4 regions of the Luteibacter sp. RCC_6_2 genome follow, and region 4 is predicted to be linked to each of the others. Evidence: riboswitches for the same ligand, from Rfam matches in the RefSeq annotation. Region 4 holds a riboswitch; each other region holds the start of a gene.
The links. Region 4 has a riboswitch for cobalamin ahead of metE (5-methyltetrahydropteroyltriglutamate--homocysteine S-methyltransferase). Riboswitches for the same ligand answer to the same signal wherever they lie in the genome.

Region 1 (5,625 bases), on a different contig from region 4:
TTGCTCGCGTAATTGAGATTACGTTCGTGCACCGTCTTGGTATGACCGTACAAGGCGTTGATGGTCAGATCGTCGGTGATGTAGCCCGTGTACTTGCCGATGTAGACGTCGCCACCCGGCGCCGAACCCGCGGCGGCGTCGAAATTCTTGAGGTTGTCGGTACCGATGTAGCCACCACGCGCGCCGACATTGTAGTCATACGCGTAGACACTGCGCTCGACATTGCTCTTGTCGCCGAGGCCAGTGATTTCGAGCAGATGGTTATCGGTGATGTTCCAGTCGACCTTGGCGAGCCACTTGGTCGCCTTCGACTCCTGATAGGTGCGCTGCGGAGCGGTGATGCTGCTGGTGTTGCGGCTATCGGAACGGGTGAAGTCGCCTGCTGCGAACAGGAACAACTTGTCCTTGATCAGCGGACCGCTCACATAGCCCGTGTACTGCACATCGGTGCTCTTGTTGCGCTTGCGGTCCTGCCAGAGCGTGCCGTCTTCGCGATAGATGCTGCGCGGGGTCTGACGCAGGCCTTGCGGCGTCACGTACAGACCGACGCCGCCTTTCCACTCGTTACCACCGCGCTTGGTCACGATGTTGATCACGCCACCCGTCGAACGGCCGTATTCCGCGCCGTAACCACCGGTGTAGATCTGCTGCTGGTCGATCGCGTCGAACGGAAGACTGGTGAAGCCGAGGCCGGTCAATGCGTTGGTGACCGAGTAACCGTTAATGTAGTACTGGTTTTCGGAGGCGGAAGCGCCACCGAACGAAGCGACGTTGCCGTAACGCGCATCGCCGGCGACGACGCCCGGCGCGAGCAGCGCCGCAGCGGTAACGTCGCGCGCCAGGGGAATTTTCTGCAACTGTTGTGAGGTCAGTACGGTACGGGAGTCCACCGACGACACGTCGATGGCCGGCAACGCGTTGCCCGTGACCTGCACCCCTTCGAGGTTCTGCGCCTCGGTCGTCGTGGCGGAGCCGGCGAAGGACACATCCACGCCGCCGCCGAGCGCGACCTGCACGTCGTTGCGGGTCTCGACGGTCTGGCCGCCGCGTTCCACGGTGACCTTGTAGCGACCGACCGGCAGCGAACTGGCGCGGTAGCGGCCATCGGCATCGACGCCGACATCGCGGGTCAGGCCGGTATCCAGGTTCTGCAGGTGGACGACGGCGCCTTCAGGCTGCGCGACGCGGCCGAAGACGACACCGGAAGCATTGGACTGGGCGAGCACGGCGCCGCTGGCGAAGCAGAGGGCGAGCGCGGTGCAAAGGGTCGATCGGCGCAGTACGCCGGTACGCTTGGTGGAACGTTGCATGTCTTGTCTCCCCGATAAACAGCAAAGTAAGCCGGCCACAAGAGGTGGCCGAGCTCGTTTGACGCCGTCTCATGGGCCTCCGGTACCCATCCCCCCCGGGATGCGGCCTGGCTGCTCATGCTCCCCGTGCGCAAGTAATTGCGCCCGACGGCTATCGGTTGCGGTTGTAATCGAATTATTTTGCGCACGTCAAGTGCATGTTAAGAATTCCGTTAAGTATCCGTGACAGTTCGGAGCCCGCCCGGTACCATCGGCCGGTTCGGGTGTCCCGACCGGCCAAGGCCGGAGAGGATGAAACGGGAAGCCGGTGCACCACGTCGTGGCAAGGCCGGCACTGCCCCCGCAACGGTAAGCGTCCATCGGGGCAGGTCGTCAGACCTTTCTCATGGAACCGGCCCACGCCACTGCGCAAGCGGGAAGGCACCGGTTCCGCCACCCCATGGGTGGCTGGCGCGAGTCCGGAGACCGGCCCGATGAACGTCCCGCCCCCTGTGGCGGGCGTCCCTGTTTCGGTCGATTCGCGGAGGGCGGATCCGGGCAGCCACCGGGTTCCCGCCCGTTCGCCGTTCGTCGCACGTCCTCCTCGAGCGCCCTTCGCGCATTGCCGCCTGGCGGCTGAGGAAGACGGTTCCATGAAGAAGACCCTGCTCGCGGCGGCCCTGCTGTCGTCCATCGCCGCGGCCCACGCCGCCGACGAAGCGGCGCCCGACCGGCTCGACCCGGTCGTGGTGACCGCCAATCGCGCCGCCACGCCACTGGACGAGGTGCTCGCGCCGGTCACCCTGATCACCCGCGAGGACATCGAGCGCCTGCAGCCGGTGAGCGTGCAGGACCTGCTCACCGGTTTGCCGGGCGTGACGATCGCCAATGCCGGCGGCATCGGCCAGCAGACATCGTTGTTCATGCGCGGCACCAACTCGTCGCACACCCTGGTGCTGCTGGACGGCGTCCGCGTGGGCACCGTGGGTGCGGGCTTGCCCGCCTACGAGCAGCTTCCCGTGGAACAGATCGATCACATCGAGATCGTCCGTGGCCCGCGTTCCGCGCTGTACGGCTCCGACGCCATCGGCGGCGTGATCCAGATCTTCACCCGCCATGGCCAGGCCGGCGAAGCCCCCACGCCGACGCTCTCGGTGACCGGTGGCAGCCATGGCTATTCGGCAGGCCAGGTGGGCGTGTCCGGTGGCAGCCAGCACGGCTGGTACAACGCCAGCCTGGGCGGGCAGTACACGGCCGGCATCAACGCCTGCCGCATAGGTGCCGCCACCGCCTTCGCCGGCTGCTTCACCGACGAACCGGACCACGATGCCTCCCGCACCTATAACGGCGCGCTGTCCGGCGGCTATCGCTGGGACGACGGCACGGAACTGACCGGCAGCTGGCTGCGCAGCAAGGGCGACATCGAATACGACGGCGACTTCCAGAACCTCACCCGCCGCTCGCAGCAGGTGGCCGGCGCGAAGCTGGCGTTCGACGTGCTGTCGAACTGGCGCATGTCGCTCAGCCTCGGCCAGAACCAGGACCGCGCCGACAATTACCTCAATGGTGCCGACAAGACCCTCGACTTCGTCCATTACGGCGTGGACAAGGCCCGCGTCGGCTACCTCTATTCGAAGCGCAACCAGGCGTCCTGGCAGAACGACTTCACGCTCGCGAAGGACCAGACGCTGAGCGCGGGCGTCGACTTCCAGCAGGAAAAGCTGAAGAGCGATACGGATTATCTGAAGGACTCGCGCAACAACACGGGCGTGTTCGCGCTCTACCAGGGCCTGTTCGGCCCGCACGAGATCCAGCTGTCGGCACGCCACGACCACAACACCCAGTTCGGCAACCACACGACCGGCTCGGCGGCCTATGGGTTCCGTTTCGACAACGGCATGAAGATCACCGCCTCGTACGGCACGGCTTTCCATGCGCCGACGTTCAACGATGAGTTCTACCCTTACGGCGCGCCGGTGAACCTGAAGCCGGAAACCTCGCGCACGGCCGAGATCGGCCTCTCGGCGCGGCCGGGCATCTGGAACTGGGCGGTGAACGCCTATCAGACCACGGTCGACGACCTGATCGGCTTCGATGCGAACTTCCTGCCGGTGAACGTGAGCAAGGCGCGCATTCGTGGGCTGGAAGGACAGCTCGGCGCCGACGTCGACGGTTGGCACCTGCGGGCCTATGCCACCCTCCAGCAGCCGAAGAACCGCGACTCGGGCGTGCAAGAGGACAACCTGCTGGCGCGCCGTCCCGAGCGCACCGCACGGGTCGACCTCGACAAGGACCTCGGCCGCTTCACCGTCGGCGGCTCGGTCTACGCGGCCGGGTACAGCTACGACGACGCGGCCAACACCCGCCGGCTCGGCGGCTACGCCACGGCCGACCTCCGGGCGACCTGGCACCTGGACACCGACTGGAGCGTGCAGGGTCGCGTCGCCAACGTCGCGGACAAGCGCTACGAAACGGCGGCGTTTTACAACCAGTTGGGGCGAACGGTCTACCTGACCGTTCGCTACGCACCCGGCCACTGACGCGCTCGCCGCATGAACGGGGCACCCCTGCCTTCCGGCAGGGCCCCCACTAAAGGCACACGCGACGAAACCAGCGGAACGTCATAAAGTTCGCGGGCGCGGGGAGCCTTCCCGCGATCACAGGAAGTGTCGTGAACTTTTTTGCACCATTCATTCGCCGGCCGATCGGCACCTCGTTGCTCGCGGCGGGCCTGACCCTCGCCGGCGCGATCGCATACATGCTGCTGGGCGTCGCCGCGTTGCCTTCGATCGAGGTGCCGGCGGTCTTTATCCAGGCGCAGATGCCCGGCGCCAACGCGCAGACCATGGCATCGACGGTCATCGCGCCGCTGGAGCGCCACCTGGGCCAGATCCCGGGCGTCGACCAGATGTACTCCAACAGCACGGAGAACTCCGGCTTCGTCCGCGTCCGCTTCAACATGGACCGCTCGACCGACGCCGCCGCCCGCGACGTGCAGGCCGCGATCAATGCGGCGGCCGCCGACCTCCCGGCCGGCATGCCCTCGCCACCGCAGTACTTCAAGTTCGACACGGGCCAGATCCCGGTGCTGCTGGTCGCGATGACCTCGAAGACCATGCCACCGGACAAGCTCTATGACGTGGTCGACACGCTGATCCGCCCGGCGGTGGCGCAGATCGACGGCGTCTCGCGCGTACAGGTGTTCGGCGGCACGCCCCATGCGGTCCGCATCGAACTGGACACGAACGCCCTGGCGGCGAAGCGGCTGACCGCGAACGACGTCTCCAACGCCTTGCAGGCGGCCAACGTGAACTCGCCGCAGGGCGTGCTCTCCGATGGCGAGACGCAGATGACGGTGATCGCGAACGACGGCCTGCGCGACCCGAAGGACTTCGCCAACATCCTGATCGCCATGCGTGACGGGGTGCCGGTACGGCTCTCGGACATCGCCAATGTCCACAGCGGCCAGCAGGACCAGTTCCAGGCCGCGTGGTTCCAGGGCGAGCGCTCGGTCACCATGCAGATCAGCAAGCGCCCCGAGGCGAACTCCATCGCCACGGCGGAAGCCATCCGGGCGGCCTTGCCACGGTTCCAGGCGCTGCTGCCGGCGGACGCGAAGGTCACGCCGATCTTCGACCTGACCCAGACCACGCAGTCCGCGCTGCACGAGGTCAAGGTCGCGCTGATGATCAGTATCGTCATGGTCATCATGGTGATGCTGGTGTTCCTGCGCCGCCTGGGACCGACGATGATCGCCACGCTCAGCGTGCCGCTGTCGCTGGCCGGTGCCTTCGTGGTGATGTGGACGCTCGGCTATACGCTGAACACGATGTCGCTGATGGCGCTGGTGCTTTGTATCGGCTTCGTCGTCGATGACGCCATCGTGGTCATCGAGAACATCGTCCGGCACATGGAGAACGGTGCGAAACCCATGGCCGCGGCGCTGGAAGGCGTGCGCGAGATCGGTTTCACGGTGATCTCCATCACGCTGTCGCTGGTGGCGGTGTTCGCGCCGCTGCTGTTCGGCAACAACATGATCACCAAGCTGCTCCGCGAGTTCTCGGTGACGCTCGCCGCGGCCGTGCTGATCTCGGCGGTGGTGTCGCTGACGCTGACCCCGGCCTTGTGCGCGCACTACCTCAAGCATGACGCGCCCGACCGCAAGGCGAGCCGTTGGGAGCTGGCGCTGGAGCGTTTCGACCGGGGCTTCCTCGGGGTTTACCAGCGCGCGCTCGACTGGGCGATGCGCCACCGCCGCCTGATGCGCTGGCAGCCCTTGATCCTGCTCGCCGCGACGGTCGTGCTGGCCATCGCCGTGGTCAAGACGGCCGGTGGC
Region 2 (5,625 bases), on a different contig from region 4:
AGTCGTAGGCGGGGTCGCGAAGCATGCTCTCCGCCACCTCCCATGCAGCCATCGCCGCGGCCACGTCGCGCGCCTTGTCCTGGGTCTCCCAGGTGTAGCCCTCGCCCATGACGTGGTAATCCAGCGGTCCGTCCTCGAACATGCGGAAAAACGCCTCCTCGCCGGTGGAGAAACTGCCCTTGATGAACTGCACGACGCCACAGCGGAACCCATGGCCGAGCGATCGCGCCAGCATACCGAAGCCCGACGAACTCTTGCCCTTGCCGTTGCCGGTGTTCACCACCAGTACGCCGCGGTCGATCGTCGCCTTGGCGATACGCCGGTCTATCAGCTCCTTCTTGCGGCGCATCCGGTCCCGATGGCGAGCATCCTCGTCCATGTCCTGCCAGGGCACCGTGTCGTTCATGCGCTGGCCGTCTTGCCGTCGCCCGCGCGAGGCGCGAAGCGGAACACCAGGGCCTGGACCAGCTGGGCGGCGAGCACGTATCCGGCGGCGGCACGAACGAACAACGGCGCCCATTGGGCGAAACGCTGCACGTACTGGTCCATGTTCGGTTCGGTATAACGGCCACCCAGCCAGTAGAACGCGCCGTTGGAGATCGCATAGGAGAGCGTGGCGCCAACCACGATGCCCGCGAAGACGAGGGCGTGCGAGGCAAGCGATCCGTCGAAGCGTGGCGCCAGGAGACGCCCCGCATACCACAGCACCGCATACGCCAGCGGCAGGAACGAGTAAGCCACGGTGATGCAGAAGTCGCTCACCCCCGCATAGCTCACCGAGTACCAGTCGATCAGCACCGAAAGGGCGACGAAGCCGAGAAAGGCGAGGTGCTTGCGCAGGTAGAGACCACCCAGGAAGAACAACCCCATCGAGGCGTCGGGCAGGTGCAACGCGTCCCCGAAATGGGAGAAACGCGTGCCGATCATGAGCAAGGCGAACAAGGCGGCGACGGCGGTGAACAGGGGACGCGAAAGCGGTTTCATCGGATAGTCCTCGATGTGTGTGCGGTCATGAACGGGGCTGGTAGCGCAAGGTGAGCATCCAGTTGCGGCCCGGCTGGTTGAAGTAGCGGGCCGTCTCGTAGTGGCGGTCTAAGATGTTGTTGGCCGACAGTTCGACCTTCCAGGCCGCGTCGAAGGCATAGGCCATGCGCAGGTTGGTCAGCGCGTAGCCGCCGAGCCGATGGGCATTGGCGGTATCGTCGTAGCGGTAACCGGAAGCGAACACGCTCGCACCGGCGCTGAACGCGCCGAAGCTGCGATCGACATCGACATGCGCGGTGCGGCGCGCGCGACGCGGCAACAGGTTGCCGTGCGACGCATCGTCGCTATCGTCGTCCGGCTGCAACCACGTCGCGTTGCCGGCGAGGCGCCAGTCACCAAGGGTGGTGTCCGCCGCCAGTTCGACGCCGCGAATGCGCGAACGATCGATGTTGTTCGCCCCGCCAAAGGGAAACAACGGTCCGCTCAGGCCGGAGTCGAACACGATCAGGTGGTCGATCTTGTTCTGGAAGGCGTTGATCGACCAGTTGCCCCAGCCGGGCGTGCCGCGTACACCGAGTTCCCAGTTCCGCGAGGTCTCGGGGCCGAGGTCGGGGTTGCCGTAGTCGGGATAGTAGAGGTCGTTGAACGTCGGCGCCTTGAACGCGGTGCCATAGCTGCCCGTGACGCGCAGGGTCTTCGTCAGCGCGTAGCCGTACTGCAAGCTGCCGGTGGTCTTTCCTCCGAACTGGCTGTTCTCGTCGCGGCGCAGGCCGGCCTGTACCGAACTGGCTCCGAACTCCTGCTGCCACTGCGCGAACAACGCGTGATTGCGCCGCGCATCCACCAGATAGTCGGTATTGCCGACGACGCGATCGCGTTGCCAGTCGAAACCGAGCGTGGTGAGGCCGGCGGCGCCACCCACGCGGCCAAGGTCGGCCTGCACGGACGCGACGTCGCGATGCGTGTTGAACGTATCGGCGTAGACGCCGTTCTCGTAATCGGTGGAAAGGTCTTCACTGCGACCCAGGTTGGCCGTGAGCAGCACGTCCTGCGATGGCTTGTAGCGCAGGCGGCCGCCGACGACCTGGGTGGCCGATTCGGCGACGTTGCTGCTGGTGCCGTCGTAGTGGTTGCGTCCTTCCGTGCGCGTGGCGCTGGCGTCCGCATCCCATTGCTCGTCGAATCGCCAGCCACCCTTCAATGACAGTGCGTTGTCGCGGTAGCCGTCCTTGTCCGGTTCATAGGTGAAGCAGCCACCACCGCCCGGGCTGGGCTTGCCGCGGCAGGCGTTGATGCCGTCGGTCTGGTCGTGGCTCGCCTCCACCGCGTACCAACCCTGGGCACCCCTGCCGGCGAAGCCCGCCGAGCCACGCAGCGTGTCGTAACTGCCGACGCCCACGGAGAAGTGGGGAACGAAGCCGCCTTCGGGATGGCGGGTGAATATCTGGATGACGCCACCCAGGGCGTCGGAGCCATACAGGCTCGAATACGGGCCGCGCACGATCTCGATGCGCTCGATCTGGTCGACCGGGATATCCTGCAAGGCCGCGGTGCCCGAGGTGGCCGAGCCGATCTTCACGCCGTCCACCAAGACGAGCACGTGGTCGGCCTCGGTGCCGCGCAGGAACACCGAGGTGGCCTTGCCAGGCCCGCCGTTGTTGGCGATCGAGACGCCCGGCGTGCCGCGCAGCAGGTCGGCCAGCGATCGCGGCTGCAAGCGCTCGATCTCGGCCCGGTCGATCACCGTGGAGGCGGCGAGCACCTGGTTGAGGGTCTGGTCGGTGCGGCTGGCGGTGACGACGACCTGGTCGAGATCGGTGGACGCATCGGCGAAAGACACGGCCGGCGCGAGGAAGGCCAGCGCGATGGCGACCGCGAGGCTGGAGGAACGAAATGACACGGGGTGACTCCCTGCTCACCGCGCCTACCCGCGCGGCATGAATGGCGAGGGACGGGAATCGGGATGGCGGGGATCGCCGGCGGCGGAAGGCTGTCGGCCACCCACGACATGGCCCTCCGCCTGTCCGGTGTACCTCGAGGCCGGTCTCCGGGCTCGCGAGCGCAGGGAATCCTGCGGGGACGGCGCCTTCCCATGCCTTGGCACAGTGGCTCGATGCCGACCTTTTGCTCGCCTACCGTTGCGGGGGCAGCTCCGGAATGGCGGCGGCCCTTGGCAGGCCACGCACGTCACCGGATTCCCGTTTCAATCCGCGGCGCTGAAGCCGTGGATCACCTTGGGCGGCGACAGTGTATCCGAACGCGCGGCACGCTTGTCGCGCCAGCGCAGGAAGGGCCGCTCGACCGCGTAGTGGAGGACGGCGCCGCCGGCCAGGGTCGCGGTCGCATAGATGGCGAAACGCAGGAACCGATGGTCGGCCAACTGGCCGCCCAGGGCGGACTGCACGAGGTGGAAGACGCCCTTGTGGCTGAGGTAGAGACTGTAGGAGGCACGGGCCAGCCAGCCCGCACCCGGGATGTCCAGCCGCGCCAGCCACGTCTCCCCGCTGGCCGCGGCGACGAAGGCGGCCATCGCCAGCGCGATCAGTGGGTAACCGGCGACGCAGGGCCAGAACCCGGTGCGTGCACCGTCGAACAACACCAGCGCGGACGCGAGCAGGAGCACGCCGCCGAGGAGCACCCTGTTCGGCCGTGCACGCAACCCCGCCATGACCTGCGGCCAGTACACGCCGCACACCGCGAGCGCGACACCGGCCAGCAGTCCATCCAGGCGCGCCCATGTCGGGTAGTACAGGTAGCGCAGGTAGACGGTACCTGCGTTGTCATCCGCCGCTTGCGCCGGCGCGAACCAGTGCATCCACGACCATCCGCGAACGAGCATGCCGCCGACGACCACGACGGCGCATATGACGGCGAATTTCCACGCGGCCGGCTTGCGCGTCAGGGCGAAGGCGAGGATGGGAAACACGAGGTAGAAGTGCTCTTCCACGCAAAGCGACCACACGTGGGAGAAGGCGTAGTTCCCGCCGTTATCGAACAGCAGGTTGAAGGTGAAGGTGGGGAACTGCCACAGCGGTTGCATCCCCGGCGTTTCCCGCCACGCCGGCCACAGTACGTACAGTGCGAGCACGACGAGGAACGCCGGCAGGATGCGCACGGCACGTCGCCCGTAAAAGGCGGCGAAGTCGAGCCGGCCCGTGACGGCCAGGGATTTCAGCACCTGGGAACCGATGAGATAACCGCTGAGCACGAAGAACAGGTCGACGCCCATCCAACCTGACTGTTCGAGTTTCGAGAAGCCTTCGCCGAGGCCGCCGACGAGGTAGCCATGGAAAAGCATCACCCAGGCGATGGCGATGGCGCGGAGCGAATCGAGGCCTGGCGTTCGATGCATGGATTTCCCCCTGTTGGCCTGGGCATGGTGAAGCCGCCAGCGGCGGGACCGGGGGCCTCTTCATGGCATTCCCGGGGCAAATGCGGGTGGCCCCTGCCGTGGAGACCGACGGGCCGCGTCCCACCGCGCTATGATCGCCACGCGCACGGGCACCGGGGGAGGTGGTCCGGCGTCTCATCAAGGGGCAAACATGTCTGACGTTATCGATTTCCTGGAACGCATGGGTGGCGACGCCACGTTACGCGCCGCCGGCACGGCTGAACTGGCCCGTGAGCTGGACGAGGCCGCCGTCGATGGCGCGTTGGCCGCCGCGATTCTCGCCGGTGACGAGAAAGCGCTGCGCGACCGCGTCGCGCCGGGCACCTTCAACAGCATCCAGCTCGGCGACACGCCGCAGAACGAGGACGACTCCGAAGCGCCTGCGAAGGACGCACCCGAAACACCCGACGTCCCCGATCCCTCCGACGCCTGAGCGCGAGGCCACGGTGGCATGATCGGTCGCATCGGACGCCGGCTGGGACTGGCGATCGCATTCACGCTGGCGTCTTATGCCGGCGCGGCCCTCGCTCAGCTCACGCCGGGCGAGGACGCGACGGCGACGCTCGCCCATGCCGACGCGACCAAGACCTCCGACCATCCCGCCTTCATGGATACGGTGGCGCGGCTCGGCCGCGACGTTCCGCGGCTGACCGCGGCACAACGGGCCCACCTGCATTATCTGGAGGCCTGGCAGGTCGCCTATGCCGGCGATTACGAAGCCGCGGTGCCGTTGCTGGAGGCGGTGATCGGCGGTTCATCCGATGCCACCCTGCGCTTCCGCGCCACCGCCACGCTGATCAACATCCTGGGCATCGGGCATCGTTACCAGGAAGCCTTCTCCCGCCTGACCGAACTCACCGACAGCCTGCCCGAGATAAGCGATCCGCAGGCCCGCATCCAGGGCCTGGGCGAGGCGGCGCAGATGCTCACGTCCGCCGGCCAGTACGACATCGCCGCCGAATACGCCGAGCGGATGATCGAAAGCACGCCCACCGGCGACAGCGTCTGCAAGGGCACCTTCATCAAGCTCCACGCGCTCTATCGCGGCAAGCGCATCGAGGGCGCCGACCCGCGCTTCACCCAGGGCATCGCGGCATGCGAGGCCGCCGGCGAGAACCTCATCGCCAACGCGCTTCGCGCGGACGTGGCCGAAGGGACCATCCGTGCCGGACACGCCGCCGAAGCCGTCGCCATGCTGGAAAAACACTATCCGGCGGTCGTGCGCGACCAGTATCCAAGCCTCATTTCAC
Region 3 (5,625 bases), on a different contig from region 4:
AGGTGGCGATCCGCGTCGGACATCTTCGCCTTCAGGTCGGTCACGTCGAGCGAGAAATCCACTTCCTCCACCGTCCACGTATTGCGGATGGCGGCGCGATACATCTCGTAGAACTGCGGATACTTCATCGGCCGCAGCGTCAGTTCGAAACCGGGATCGAGGATGTGGGTATCGCGGGTGATCGGTGAAGCGGACATCGGGGTACCTCGGGAAAGTGAATAGCTTTTCTTTTTACTGGCAGGCTTCGCAGTACTCGGGGTTCTCGAGCGAGCAGAACACCGCGGCCTCGGCCTGTTCCTGCGCGTCCGCGACCGGTGTGGCGGGCGTCGGCAGCGAGGCGGCCGACGAACTGACCGTGGTCTTCGCGATGCGTGTCGCCGGACGCGAGCGCAGGTAATACGTCGTCTTGATGCCCGACTTCCACGCGTACATGTACATGGAGGAAAGCTGCCCGATGTTCGGGTTTTCCATGAACAGGTTCAGCGACTGGCTCTGGTCGATGTAGGCACCGCGGGCGGCGGCGAGGTCGATCAAGGCCTTCTGCGGCAGCTCCCAGGTGGTGCGATACACCGCGCGCAGTTCCGCCGGGATGGCCACGATGCCTTGCACCGACCCTTCCGCGAGCTTGATCTGGTCGCGGATCTCGGCCGTCCACAGGCCCAGCGTCTTCAACTCGTCGACGAGGTAGCGATTCACCACGAGGAAGTCGCCCGACAGCGTCTCGCGCTTGAACAGGTTCGACACCTGCGGTTCGATGCACTCGTAGCAGCCGGCGATCGAGGCGATCGTCGCGGTGGGGGCGATGGCGATCAGCAGCGAGTTGCGCAGGCCCTTGGCCTTGATCTTCTCGCGCAGTTCCGCCCAGCGGCCGTCCTTGCCGGCCGGCGTGGCGGCCGGCCAATAGTCGAACTGCAATTCGCCGTTGGCCGCGCGGCTTTCCTCGAACCCGGGATGCGGGCCGTCGCGCTCGGCGATCTCGTTGGACATCGACAGCGCGTGGAAATAGATCTCCTCCGCGATGCGCGTGGACAACGCACGGGCTTCATCGGAATCGAACGGCAGGCGCAGCTTGAAGAAGACGTCCTGCAAGCCCATCACGCCCAGGCCGACCGGACGCCATTTCACGTTCGCCGTCTTCGCCGTGGCGATCGGGTAGAAGTTCAGGTCGATCACGCGGTTCAGCTGGCGCACGGCCGTGCGCACGGTGGTCGACAGCTTCTCGTAGTCGAACTGGCCGTCCACCACGTGGCGGGCGAGGTTGATCGAGCCGAGGTTGCACACCGCCGTCTCGCCTTCCGAGGTCACTTCGAGGATCTCGGTGCAAAGGTTCGACAGGTGGATGACGTTCTCGGGACGCGCGGTCTGGTTGCTGGTCGCGTTCGAGCGATCCTTGAAGGTCATCCAGCCGTTACCGGTCTGCGCCAGCGAGCGCAGCATGCGCGCGTAGAGTTCGCGTGCCTTGATCGTCTTCACCGCCAGGCCATCGGCTTCGGCCTTCTCGTAGGCAGCGTCGAAGGTGGCACCCCAGGTATCGACGAAGTGCGGCACGATCTTCGGGTCGAACAGCGACCAGTCGCCGTCCGACTCGACGCGGCGCATGAAGAGGTCCGGCACCCAGTTGGCGAGGTTGAGGTTGTGCGTGCGCCGGGCGTCGTCGCCGGTGTTCTCGCGCAGTTCGAGGAATTCCTCGATGTCGGCGTGCCACGATTCCAGGTAGACGCAGGCGGCGCCCTTGCGCTTGCCGCCCTGGTTCACGGCGGCCACGGAAGCGTCGAGCGTCTTCAGCCACGGCACCAGGCCGTTGGAATGACCGTTGGTCCCCTTGATCAAGGAGCCGCGCGAGCGGATGCGCGAATAGGCGAGGCCGATGCCGCCGGCGAACTTCGACAGCTGGGCCACGTCGCCGTACTTGGCGTAGATGGATTCCAGTGCGTCCTGCGGCGAGTCCAGCAGGAAGCACGAGGACAGCTGTTCATGCGCCGTGCCGGCGTTGAACAGGGTCGGCGAACTGGCCAGGTATTCCAGCGACGAGAGCATGCGGTACAGCTCCAGCGTTTCGGCCACGTCGTTGCCGCCGAGCGCGCAGGCGATCCGCATGAAGAAATACTGCGGCGTCTCGATGACGAAGCGCTTGGTCGGATGGCGCAGCAGGTAGCGGTCATAGACCGTGCGCAGGCCGAAGTATTCGAAGCGGCGCGAGGCCGTGGTGTCGATCGCGTCGTTGAGCTTGCGCGCGTTCACCTGCACGAAATCGCGCAGGCGTTCGTTGAGGATACCCAGGTCGAAACCGGTGGAGATCGACTGCGAGAACGACTGGATGTCCTGGCCGGACACTTCCTTGTCGATGAAGGCGGCGAGCAGGCGCGCCGCCAGCTGGCCGTACTCCGGTTCCTCGGCGGTGAGCGCCGCGGCGGTGCGGATCGACAGCTGGTCGAGTTCCTGGGTGGTCGCGCCGTCGTAGAGGCCGCCGATCGTCTTCAGCGCCACGCGCATCGGATCGACCGCGTACAGGCCATCGGCGCTGCGGGTCACCGCGCGCACGATCTTGTTCACGTCGACGACTTCCTGGCCACCGTTGCGCTTGGTCACGCGCATCTGGCCGGGGTTGTGCGGCGGGGTGAGGGCGAAAGCCGGCGGTGCGTCGTTCTTGTAGCCGGCGGCGGGCGCCTTGCCGGCGGTCGGAGAAGGAATGGCGGCCTGGTCGGCCGTCTCGGTGCGCTCGCGCGCTGCGGAATCCATCGTGGTCATGTGTGGCGTGCCCCAAGGCCTGGTTCAAACTCCCGTTCCCTCGGACGGGGCTCGAAGTGGCCAGGCAATGCGGGAAAGGCCGGGACGGAGCCCGCCCGAGGCGGCTCCGGTCCGCGACGTGCTTCCCCGCGGAAGCCGTCACCACAATCGGTACCGATCAGGCACCGACTGTTGGCAGGTCTTCGGACTCGTGGACGAGGGCTTGGAGGCCCGGCCTACCCGTCGCTTCCCAGTCGCCGAGGACCAGTGCATAGAACGGGGTCGTTTCCACTTACCGCTGCGGGGCAGTTCCGGATTCGCACCGGATTCCCTATTAAGTCCGACGGGCAGTCGCGCCTCTCCGGACACCAACGGGACACACGATATAGGCGATCCTATGGCTGGTCAACACAAGATGTGGTGTAAGCCACCTAGGTCCGCGTTCGTTCAAGACATGTAAAGGCCTTCTACACAAAGTGCATGAACCCGCGACGATAAACTCCGCTCCCCATCCCGGATCATTCAGGCTCGATGCCCTCACCATTCGCATTGCAGGACAATGAACTGATCGCCCGGGCGTTTGACGCCGCGCCCTACGGCCTCGCCGCCCTTTCTCCCACGGGTGAACTCCTGTACGCCAATGCCTGGGCCAGGGCCCGCCTGCCCGAAGGCGGGTTCCTGTCCATCTGGAACAGTGCGGGCCGCGACTGGTTCAGGTCGGAATTGCCGAATCTGGCCGCGAGCGGCATGCGCACGGCGGAACTCGGTTCCGTCGACGGCTCGCCCTGGCGCGTATGCATGGAACGCTGGGACGGCGCGGCCATCGTGTCCATCCAGCCGGCCAGTGGCGAAGACCAGGGCTGGCGCAGCGCCGGAAGCGGTCCCGCGCTCGCGCTCGACCTCACCCAGGACCAGTTGCGCCAGGCGCAGAAGATGGACGCGATCGGCAAGCTGACCGGTGGCGTCGCCCACGACTTCAACAACCTCTTGCAGGTGATCAGCGGCAACCTGCAACTGCTCGCCTCCGACGTCACCGGCAATGCCCGTGCGGAACGGCGCCTCGCCAATGCGATGGCCGGCGTGACCCGCGGCAGCAAGCTGGCCGCGCAGTTGCTCGCCTTCGGCCGGCGCCAGCCGCTGGCACCGAAGGTCGTGAACGTCGGGCGGTTCATCCGCGACATGGACGAACTCCTGCGTCGCGCGCTCGGCGAGGCGATCGAGATCGAAACCGTCGTCGCCGGCGGCCTGTGGAACACGCTGGTCGACCCGGGCAACGTGGAAAACGCGCTGCTCAACCTGGCGCTCAATGCCCGCGACGCGATGGACGGGCGCGGCAGGCTCACCATCGAGGCCGGCAACGCCTTGCTCGACAGCGCCTATGCCGCGGCCCATGGCGACCTGCGCCCCGGCCAGTACGTGATGATCGCCGTGACCGATACCGGCGGAGGCATTCCCCCGGAAATCATCGACCAGGTGTTCGAGCCCTTCTTCACCACCAAGCCCGAGGGCCGCGGCACCGGCCTCGGGCTCTCGATGGTCTACGGCTTCGTCAAGCAATCCGGTGGGCACGTGAAGATCTACAGCGAGCCCGGCGAGGGCACGACGGTGAAGATCTACCTGCCACGCTGCGTGCAGAGCGAAGACCGCCTGGTCGATCTCGACGAGGAAGCCGTGCGCGGTGGCGACGAGACGATCCTGGTGGTGGAGGACGACGACGCGGTGCGCGAGACGGTGGTCGGCATGCTCGGCGATCTTGGTTATCGCGTGTTGAAGGCGCGCGACGCGGAGAGCGCGCTGTCGATCGTGGAAAGTGGCATCGCGATCGACCTGCTCTTCACCGACGTGGTGATGCCCGGTCCGCTGCGCAGTCCGGAGCTGGCGCGCAAGGCGATGAAACGGCAGCCTGGCATCGCCGTGCTTTTCACCTCGGGCTATACCGAGAACGCCATCGTGCACGGTGGCCGCCTCGATGAAGGCGTGGAATTGTTGAGCAAGCCGTACACGAAGGAACAGCTGGCCCGGCGCGTACGCCATGTGCTGGCCGCGCGGGTACCGCGCCCGGCGGCCGAGATCGCGCCAGCGCCCATGGCGGTGCCGGGTGCGGCACCCACGCCATCGGTCTCGCTGCGCGTACTGGTCGTCGAGGATGACGCCCTGATACGGATGTCCATTTGCGAGATGCTCGAAAGCCGGGGCCACATCGCCTTCGAGGCCGGCGATGGCAACGAGGCCTTGCGTGTGCATGCCGTCGAGCCGATCGACATCCTGCTCGCCGATGTCGGGCTACCCGGGATGAACGGGGTGGACCTGGCCGAGCGGTTGCGCGAGGCGCAGCCCGGCCTGCCGGTGATCTATGCGACGGGCGACCATACGGCCAATGGGGTCGAGTGCGATGTGCAAACGCGGATCATCGTGAAGCCTTATGGGGTGGCCGACCTGATGGAGGCGATCGGGCGGATCGCGGGTCGGTAGAGCATCGCCGACAGGGTCGGCTCCCACCAAGAGCAGGAGCATCGATGCCCTGGTGGGAGCCGACCCTGTCGGCGATACGGCGCGCCTCAAGGCAACATGTGCCCACCGGTCACCCCGTAAGTCTCCCCGGTGATGAAGCTCGCTTCCTGGCTGGCCAGCAACACATACACCGGCGCGCACTCCACCGGTTGCCCTGGCCGCTTCAGCGGCACGTTCTTGCCGAATTCGACCACCTTCTCCTGTGGTTGCCCACCGCTCGGCTGCAACGGCGTCCACACCGGCCCCGGCGCCACGGCGTTCACGCGAATGCCCTTGTCCGCCGCCTGCTTGGCCAGCGCCTTGGTGAACGCCACGATCGCGGCCTTGGTCGGCGCGTAGTCGAGCAGGATGTCCGAGGGCTCGTAGGCCTGGATCGAGGCCGTGTTC
Region 4 (5,625 bases):
GAACTTGCCGGTCGGGTTGATGTGGAACTTGGTGCCCTTGTGCAGGAGCTTCGCCGGCAGCACGGGCTTCAGGATCAGCTCGCGCACACCTTCGATCAGGTCCTTCTGCTTCACGTCCGGATCGTGCTGGGTCGACAGCACGACGGCGTCGATGGCCACGGCCTCGCCGTTCTCGTAGCGCAGGGTGACCTGGCTCTTCGCGTCCGGGCGCAGCCACGGCAGCGGCGAGTTCTTCTTCTTGCGGACCTTGGTCTGCTGCTCGACGAGGCGGTGCGCGTAGTGGATCGCCGCCGGCATGTATTCGCTGGTCTCGTTCGTGGCATAGCCGAACATCAGGCCCTGGTCGCCCGCGCCCTGTTCTTCCGGCTTCTTGCGGTCGACGCCCTGGTTGATGTCCGGGGACTGCTTGCCGATCAGGTTCAGCACGCCGCAGGTCTCGCCGTCGAAACCGACTTCCGAGCTGTCGTAGCCGATGTCGAGGATGACCTTGCGGGTCAGCGCCTCGAGGTCGATCCACGCGCTGGTGGTGATCTCGCCCGCGACGATGGCGACGCCGGTCTTCACCAGCGTCTCGCAGGCCACGCGAGCGCGCGGGTCCTGGGCCAGGATGGCGTCCAGAACGGCGTCGGAGATCTGGTCGGCGATTTTGTCCGGATGGCCTTCGGAGACCGACTCGGAGGTGAAGAGGTAGTTGCTCATCGCGGGGATATATCCTTCTTTACGGATAAAGAGATAAAGGGCGCGCCATGATACACGCCTCCGGGTCGGTTTGCAGGGGGAAGGGTAGCGCCCGGGAGTGACGATTGCATGGATGTTCAGGGCGCGCCCACCGGCCCGCGCCAGGTCAGGCGGCCGCGCCCAGCCGTTGGCGTGCCGCCTTCGCCACCGTGACCATGGCCTTCAGCGCCGCGGCGACCTCGGGCCAGTCGCGGGTCTTGAGGCCGCAATCGGGGTTCACCCAGAGCTGGTCGGGACGCAACACCTGCAGCGCGCGGGCAAGCAGGCCGGCCATCTCGCCCTCGGTGGGAACGCGGGGGGAGTGGATGTCGTAGACGCCGGGGCCGATGCCGTTCGGGTACTGGAACCGTGTGAAGGCATCGAGCAGTTCCATCCGCGAGCGGCTGGTTTCGATGGAGATCACGTCGGCATCCATCGCCGCGACCGCCTCGATGATGTCGTTGAACTCCGAGTAGCACATGTGGGTGTGCACCTGGGTCGCGTCACTGACGCCACCGGCGGTGATGCGGAACGCCTCCACCGCCCACGCGAGATAGCCGCCCCACTCGGCGCGACGCAGCGGCAGGCCTTCGCGCAAGGCGGGTTCGTCGATCTGTACGATGCCGATGCCCGCTCCTTCGAGATCGCGCACCTCGTCGCGCAAGGCGAGTGCGATCTGCCGGCAGACATCGGCGCGGGGCAGGTCGTCGCGCACGAACGACCATTGCAGCATCGTCACCGGACCGGTGAGCATGCCCTTCATCGGTTTTTTCGTCAGCGATTGCGCGAACGCGGACCAGGCCACGGTCATCGGCGCGGGCCGTGCCACGTCGCCATAGACGATCGGAGGCTTCACGCAGCGCGAGCCGTAGCTCTGCACCCAGCCGAATGACGTAAAGGCATAGCCGTCGAGTTGTTCGCCGAAATACTCGACCATGTCGTTGCGTTCGGGCTCGCCATGGACGAGCACGTCGATATCGGCCTCCTCCTGGAACGCGACGGCGCGACGCACTTCATCGCGCAGGATGGCGTCATACGCCTCGTCGTCCAGTTTGCCTGCGCGATGCGCGGCGCGGGCGACGCGGAGGGTCGCGGTCTGCGGAAACGAACCGATGGTCGTCGTCGGCAGGTCCGGCAGGCCGAATCGTTCACGCTGCACGGCCGCGCGGAACGGATACCCCGAGCGGCGGCGGCCGAACTGCGCCGTGAGCTGGCGAACGCGTTTGCGTACCTCGTCACGCACGACCCCGGGCGCGTCCTGTCGCCCGGCGATCAGCATGGCCTGGTGCGCGAGCGCTTGCCGGGCGACCTCGTCGCCCTGGACGGCGTCGGCGTAGCGGCGTAGTTCGGCGATTTTCTGCCGGGCGAACGACAACCATGTCGCGAGACTTCCCGGCAGGCGTTTTTCCTCGTTGGCGTCCAACGGTACGTGCAGCAAGGAGCAAGACGTCGACAACCATAAGCGCTCGTCGCCAAGGCGATCACGTAGCGTCTGTATGCGGGGAAGGATGATCGACGGATCGCTCAACCAGATGTTGCGTCCGTCGAGCACACCCGCCGAGAGGACACGGTCGGCCGGCAACGCGGCGAGCACCGCGTCGAGTTGCTCCGGTGCACGTACGAGATCGACGTGCAGGCCGGCGACGGGCAGCGACATGGCGAGTTCGAGATTGCCGTCGAGTGGACCGAAGTAAGTCGCGACCAGTACGCGTAGCCGCGACTGCGTGGCGATCCACGCATAGGCGCGGCGAAAGGCATCACGCGTGGCATCGTCGAGATCGAGCGCCAGTACGGGCTCGTCCACCTGCACCCACCCGGCACCTTCGTCGGCAAGGGCGTCGAGCACGCCGAGCCAGGCGGGTAGGAGCGCATCGAGGAGTGCCAACGGGTCGCTGCCATCGGCCGCCTTGGCGAGGTACAGGAAGGTGATCGGGCCGAGCAGTACCGGACGTGCGATATGTCCCGCCGCGACCGCTTCGCGATATTCGCCCACCACCTTGCCGGGCCGGGCGGCGAACCTCTGGCCCGCCGACACTTCGGGGACGATGTAGTGGTAATTGGTGTCGAACCACTTGGTCATTTCAAGCGCGGGCAGGTCGACGCGATCGTCCTGCCTGCCGCGTGCCATGGCGAAGTAGCCGCCCAGCGGATCGATATCGTGAAGCGGTCGGTAGCGTTCGGGAATGGCGTCCACCATGACCGCCGCATCGAGCACGTGGTCGTAGAGCGAGAAATCATTCACTGGAACGCTGTCGGCACCCGCGTCCCGGGCGAGCGCCCAGTGTCGCAAGCGCAATTCACGGGCGATATCGAGTAGTTCTTCGGTGCCGATGTTTCCCTTCCAATGACTTTCGAGCGCGCGCTTGAGCTCGCGGCGGCGACCGATACGGGGAAAACCGGGGTAGGTGACGTGTGGCATGACTGTTCCTCTTCGCAAAGAAAGAGGAGGGAAGGGCGGCTTGTCGCATGACACGGACGTCGCCCGGTAACCCCATGGGCGATGCCTGGGTCATGAGGGTTTGCCGTCGACCTTCGCCCCCGCGGGCGAACCGGGCCGCGTCCCGGAAGGAGGCGACGGCCCAGGCCGGACGGAGCGACGCACCCATGACGGCGCGTTCGTTCCGGCTGGCGGCAGGTCTTCGGGCTCGTGGATGTGACGCCGGGGCGTCTCCTCCCCCGCCGCTTCCCGGATCGCCATCGATCCAGTGCCTGTGACGGGTTCGTCTCCACATACCGCTGCGGGGCAGCGCCGGATTCCCACCGGCTTCCCTCTTAGCTTTATCTTCCTATTCGAATAGAAAGATAAAGACCGCTAACGAGCGGCAAATTAGCCCTCTGGACGTCCAAAGTCAATGCGGGGGAGGGACAGTGGTCGCTTATTCGAAGCCTGCGACGGGATGCGGGCCGTAGGCGGCTTCCAACGTCGCCGTCTCTTCCGGGCTCAGCACGAGATCGATCGCCGCCACGGCGTCGTCGAGGTGATGGGGCTTGGAAGCGCCCACGATGGGTGCGGTGATGCCATTGCGGTGAGCGACCCATGAGAGGGCGACCTGCGCTCGCGGCACGCCGCGCTCCTCGGCGACCTTCTTCACCGCCGCGACGATCGCCTTGTCCGACTCGGCGGTCGCGTTGTACAGCGTGCTGCCGAAGACGTCGCTCTCCTGGCGGGTGCTGGTTTCGTCCCAGTCGCGCGTGAGGCGGCCGCGTGCCAGCGGGCTCCACGGGATGACCGCGATGCCCTGGTCGATGCAGAACGGAATCATCTCGCGCTCTTCCTCCCGCTGGAGCAGGTTGTAGTGGTCCTGCATGCTCACGAACTCGGTCCAGCCGTGGAGCCGAGAGGTGTAGACCATCTTCGCGAATTGCCATGCATACATGGACGACGCGCCGAGGTAGCGCACTTTTCCCGCCTTCACCAGGTCGTGCAGCGCTTCGAGCGTCTCTTCGACCGGCGTGGTGTGATCGGCGCGGTGGATCTGCAGAAGGTCGATGTAATCGGTGCCCAGACGCTGAAGGCTGTCGTCGACGGAATGGAAGATGGCCTTGCGCGAAAGACCGCCGCCATTGGGCCCCTTGCGCCAGTGGAAGTAGGTCTTCGTGGCGATCACGACTTCGTCGCGCCTCGCGAAATCCTTCAGCGCGCGCCCGACGATTTCCTCGGACGTGCCATCGGAATACGCGTTCGCGGTATCGAAGAAATTGATCCCGAGATCGAGCGCCTTGCGGATGAAGGGGCGGCTTTGTTCCTCGTCGAGCGTCCAGGCGTGGTTGCCGCGCTCGGGCACGCCGTAAGTCATGCAGCCAAGGACCAGGGGGGAAATGTCCAGGCCGGTACGGCCGAGTTTGACGTAGCGCATGCGGGACTCCAAGACACGTATGGATGGGGCGGTATCCGGACCCGGATACATCGGTAACCACATACTGTAAATGTCGGCAGCCCCGTCGATCATGACAATCGCGTCATGTGAAAGGCGAGCATCACGACACGGAAGCGAAGGTACCGGGTCCCCTTGAAACCGACCCAGGCGTCCCTATCTAGGAGCCCAACGCGAAGACGACGCACCTTGCCGGTCAACCGGCCCGGGCGTAGCATTCGCCTCCTGTCACGAGAGCCAAGCCATGTTCCGCTGCAAGCACGATTTGATGCACGTCCCACCGATCGCCCCATGGGCGCGTCGCGGGTGCGCGCGTTCCGTGCCTGGCGGAGCTTCGTCGTAAGACGTCGCACCGGCTGCCAGGAACACCGAAAGCACCCGCAAGGGTGCTTTTTTTTGTCTCGAATTTCCTTGTGAACCCACCTTTTGGAGCAGCGTGCCATGAAGAACTGCCGCGACCCCCGATCCTGACCGTCCCGCTCAGCCAGGGGCGGCGGTAAACGGATCGGGGAGTGCCTCGCTCGAGATGACATCCGAGCCCCTGGCGACCCCATCAGGAACTGTTAGCCATGAGTACCACCCGCGAAACCCAGATCCCCGTCGGCCGTTGGCGCAACCTCGGCATCATCGCGCACGTCGACGCGGGCAAGACCACGCTCACCGAACGCCTGCTCTACAAGACCGGCACGATCCACCGTACCGGCGAGGTGCACGATGGCGCCACCACCACCGATCACATGGAACTCGAGCGCGAGCGTGGCATCACGATCGGCGCCGCTGCCGTGCGCGCGAACTGGACGCCGGAAGGCGGCCAGCCGCATCGCCTGACCCTGATCGATACGCCGGGACACATCGACTTCGCGATCGAGGTCGAGCGCTCGCTGCGCGTGCTCGATGGTGCCGTCACCGTGTTCTCCGGCGTGGCCGGCGTGCAGCCGCAATCCGAAACCGTCTGGCATCAGGCGCGCCGGCACGGCGTGCCGCTGATGGCGTTCGTCAACAAGATGGACCGCCCGGGAGCGGACTTCGATGC

Region 1: linked by a shared signal. The riboswitch ahead of AB6730_RS14375 (TonB-dependent receptor domain-containing protein) and the one ahead of metE (5-methyltetrahydropteroyltriglutamate--homocysteine S-methyltransferase) in region 4 are both predicted to bind cobalamin.
Region 2: linked by a shared signal. The riboswitch ahead of btuB (TonB-dependent vitamin B12 receptor) and the one ahead of metE (5-methyltetrahydropteroyltriglutamate--homocysteine S-methyltransferase) in region 4 are both predicted to bind cobalamin.
Region 3: linked by a shared signal. The riboswitch ahead of AB6730_RS03850 (ribonucleoside-diphosphate reductase subunit alpha) and the one ahead of metE (5-methyltetrahydropteroyltriglutamate--homocysteine S-methyltransferase) in region 4 are both predicted to bind cobalamin.

What each region holds. Positions count from the first base shown of each region.
Region 1 is NZ_JBFUPQ010000012.1:149,715-155,339, forward strand. It holds gene AB6730_RS14370 (carboxypeptidase regulatory-like domain-containing protein) at 1-1,310, opposite strand, end outside; cobalamin riboswitch at 1,555-1,799, shown strand; gene AB6730_RS14375 (TonB-dependent receptor domain-containing protein) at 1,943-3,829, shown strand; gene AB6730_RS14380 (efflux RND transporter permease subunit) at 3,961-5,625, shown strand, end outside.
Region 2 is NZ_JBFUPQ010000003.1:144,778-150,402, reverse strand. It holds gene cobO (cob(I)yrinic acid a,c-diamide adenosyltransferase) at 1-379, opposite strand, end outside; gene AB6730_RS04020 (hypothetical protein) at 403-984, opposite strand; gene btuB (TonB-dependent vitamin B12 receptor) at 1,010-2,884, opposite strand; cobalamin riboswitch at 3,005-3,236, opposite strand; partial or broken gene AB6730_RS04010 (acyltransferase family protein) at 3,254-4,336, opposite strand; gene AB6730_RS04005 (hypothetical protein) at 4,527-4,808, shown strand; gene AB6730_RS04000 (diguanylate cyclase) at 4,827-5,625, shown strand, end outside.
Region 3 is NZ_JBFUPQ010000003.1:101,838-107,462, forward strand. It holds gene AB6730_RS03845 (ribonucleotide-diphosphate reductase subunit beta) at 1-197, opposite strand, end outside; gene AB6730_RS03850 (ribonucleoside-diphosphate reductase subunit alpha) at 232-2,748, opposite strand; cobalamin riboswitch at 2,904-3,115, opposite strand; gene AB6730_RS03855 (response regulator) at 3,259-5,199, shown strand; gene AB6730_RS03860 (SDR family oxidoreductase) at 5,286-5,625, opposite strand, start outside.
Region 4 is NZ_JBFUPQ010000004.1:134,658-140,282, forward strand. It holds gene metK (methionine adenosyltransferase) at 1-699, opposite strand, end outside; gene metE (5-methyltetrahydropteroyltriglutamate--homocysteine S-methyltransferase) at 845-3,136, opposite strand; cobalamin riboswitch at 3,330-3,546, opposite strand; gene AB6730_RS05500 (aldo/keto reductase) at 3,594-4,574, opposite strand; gene fusA (elongation factor G) at 5,162-5,625, shown strand, end outside.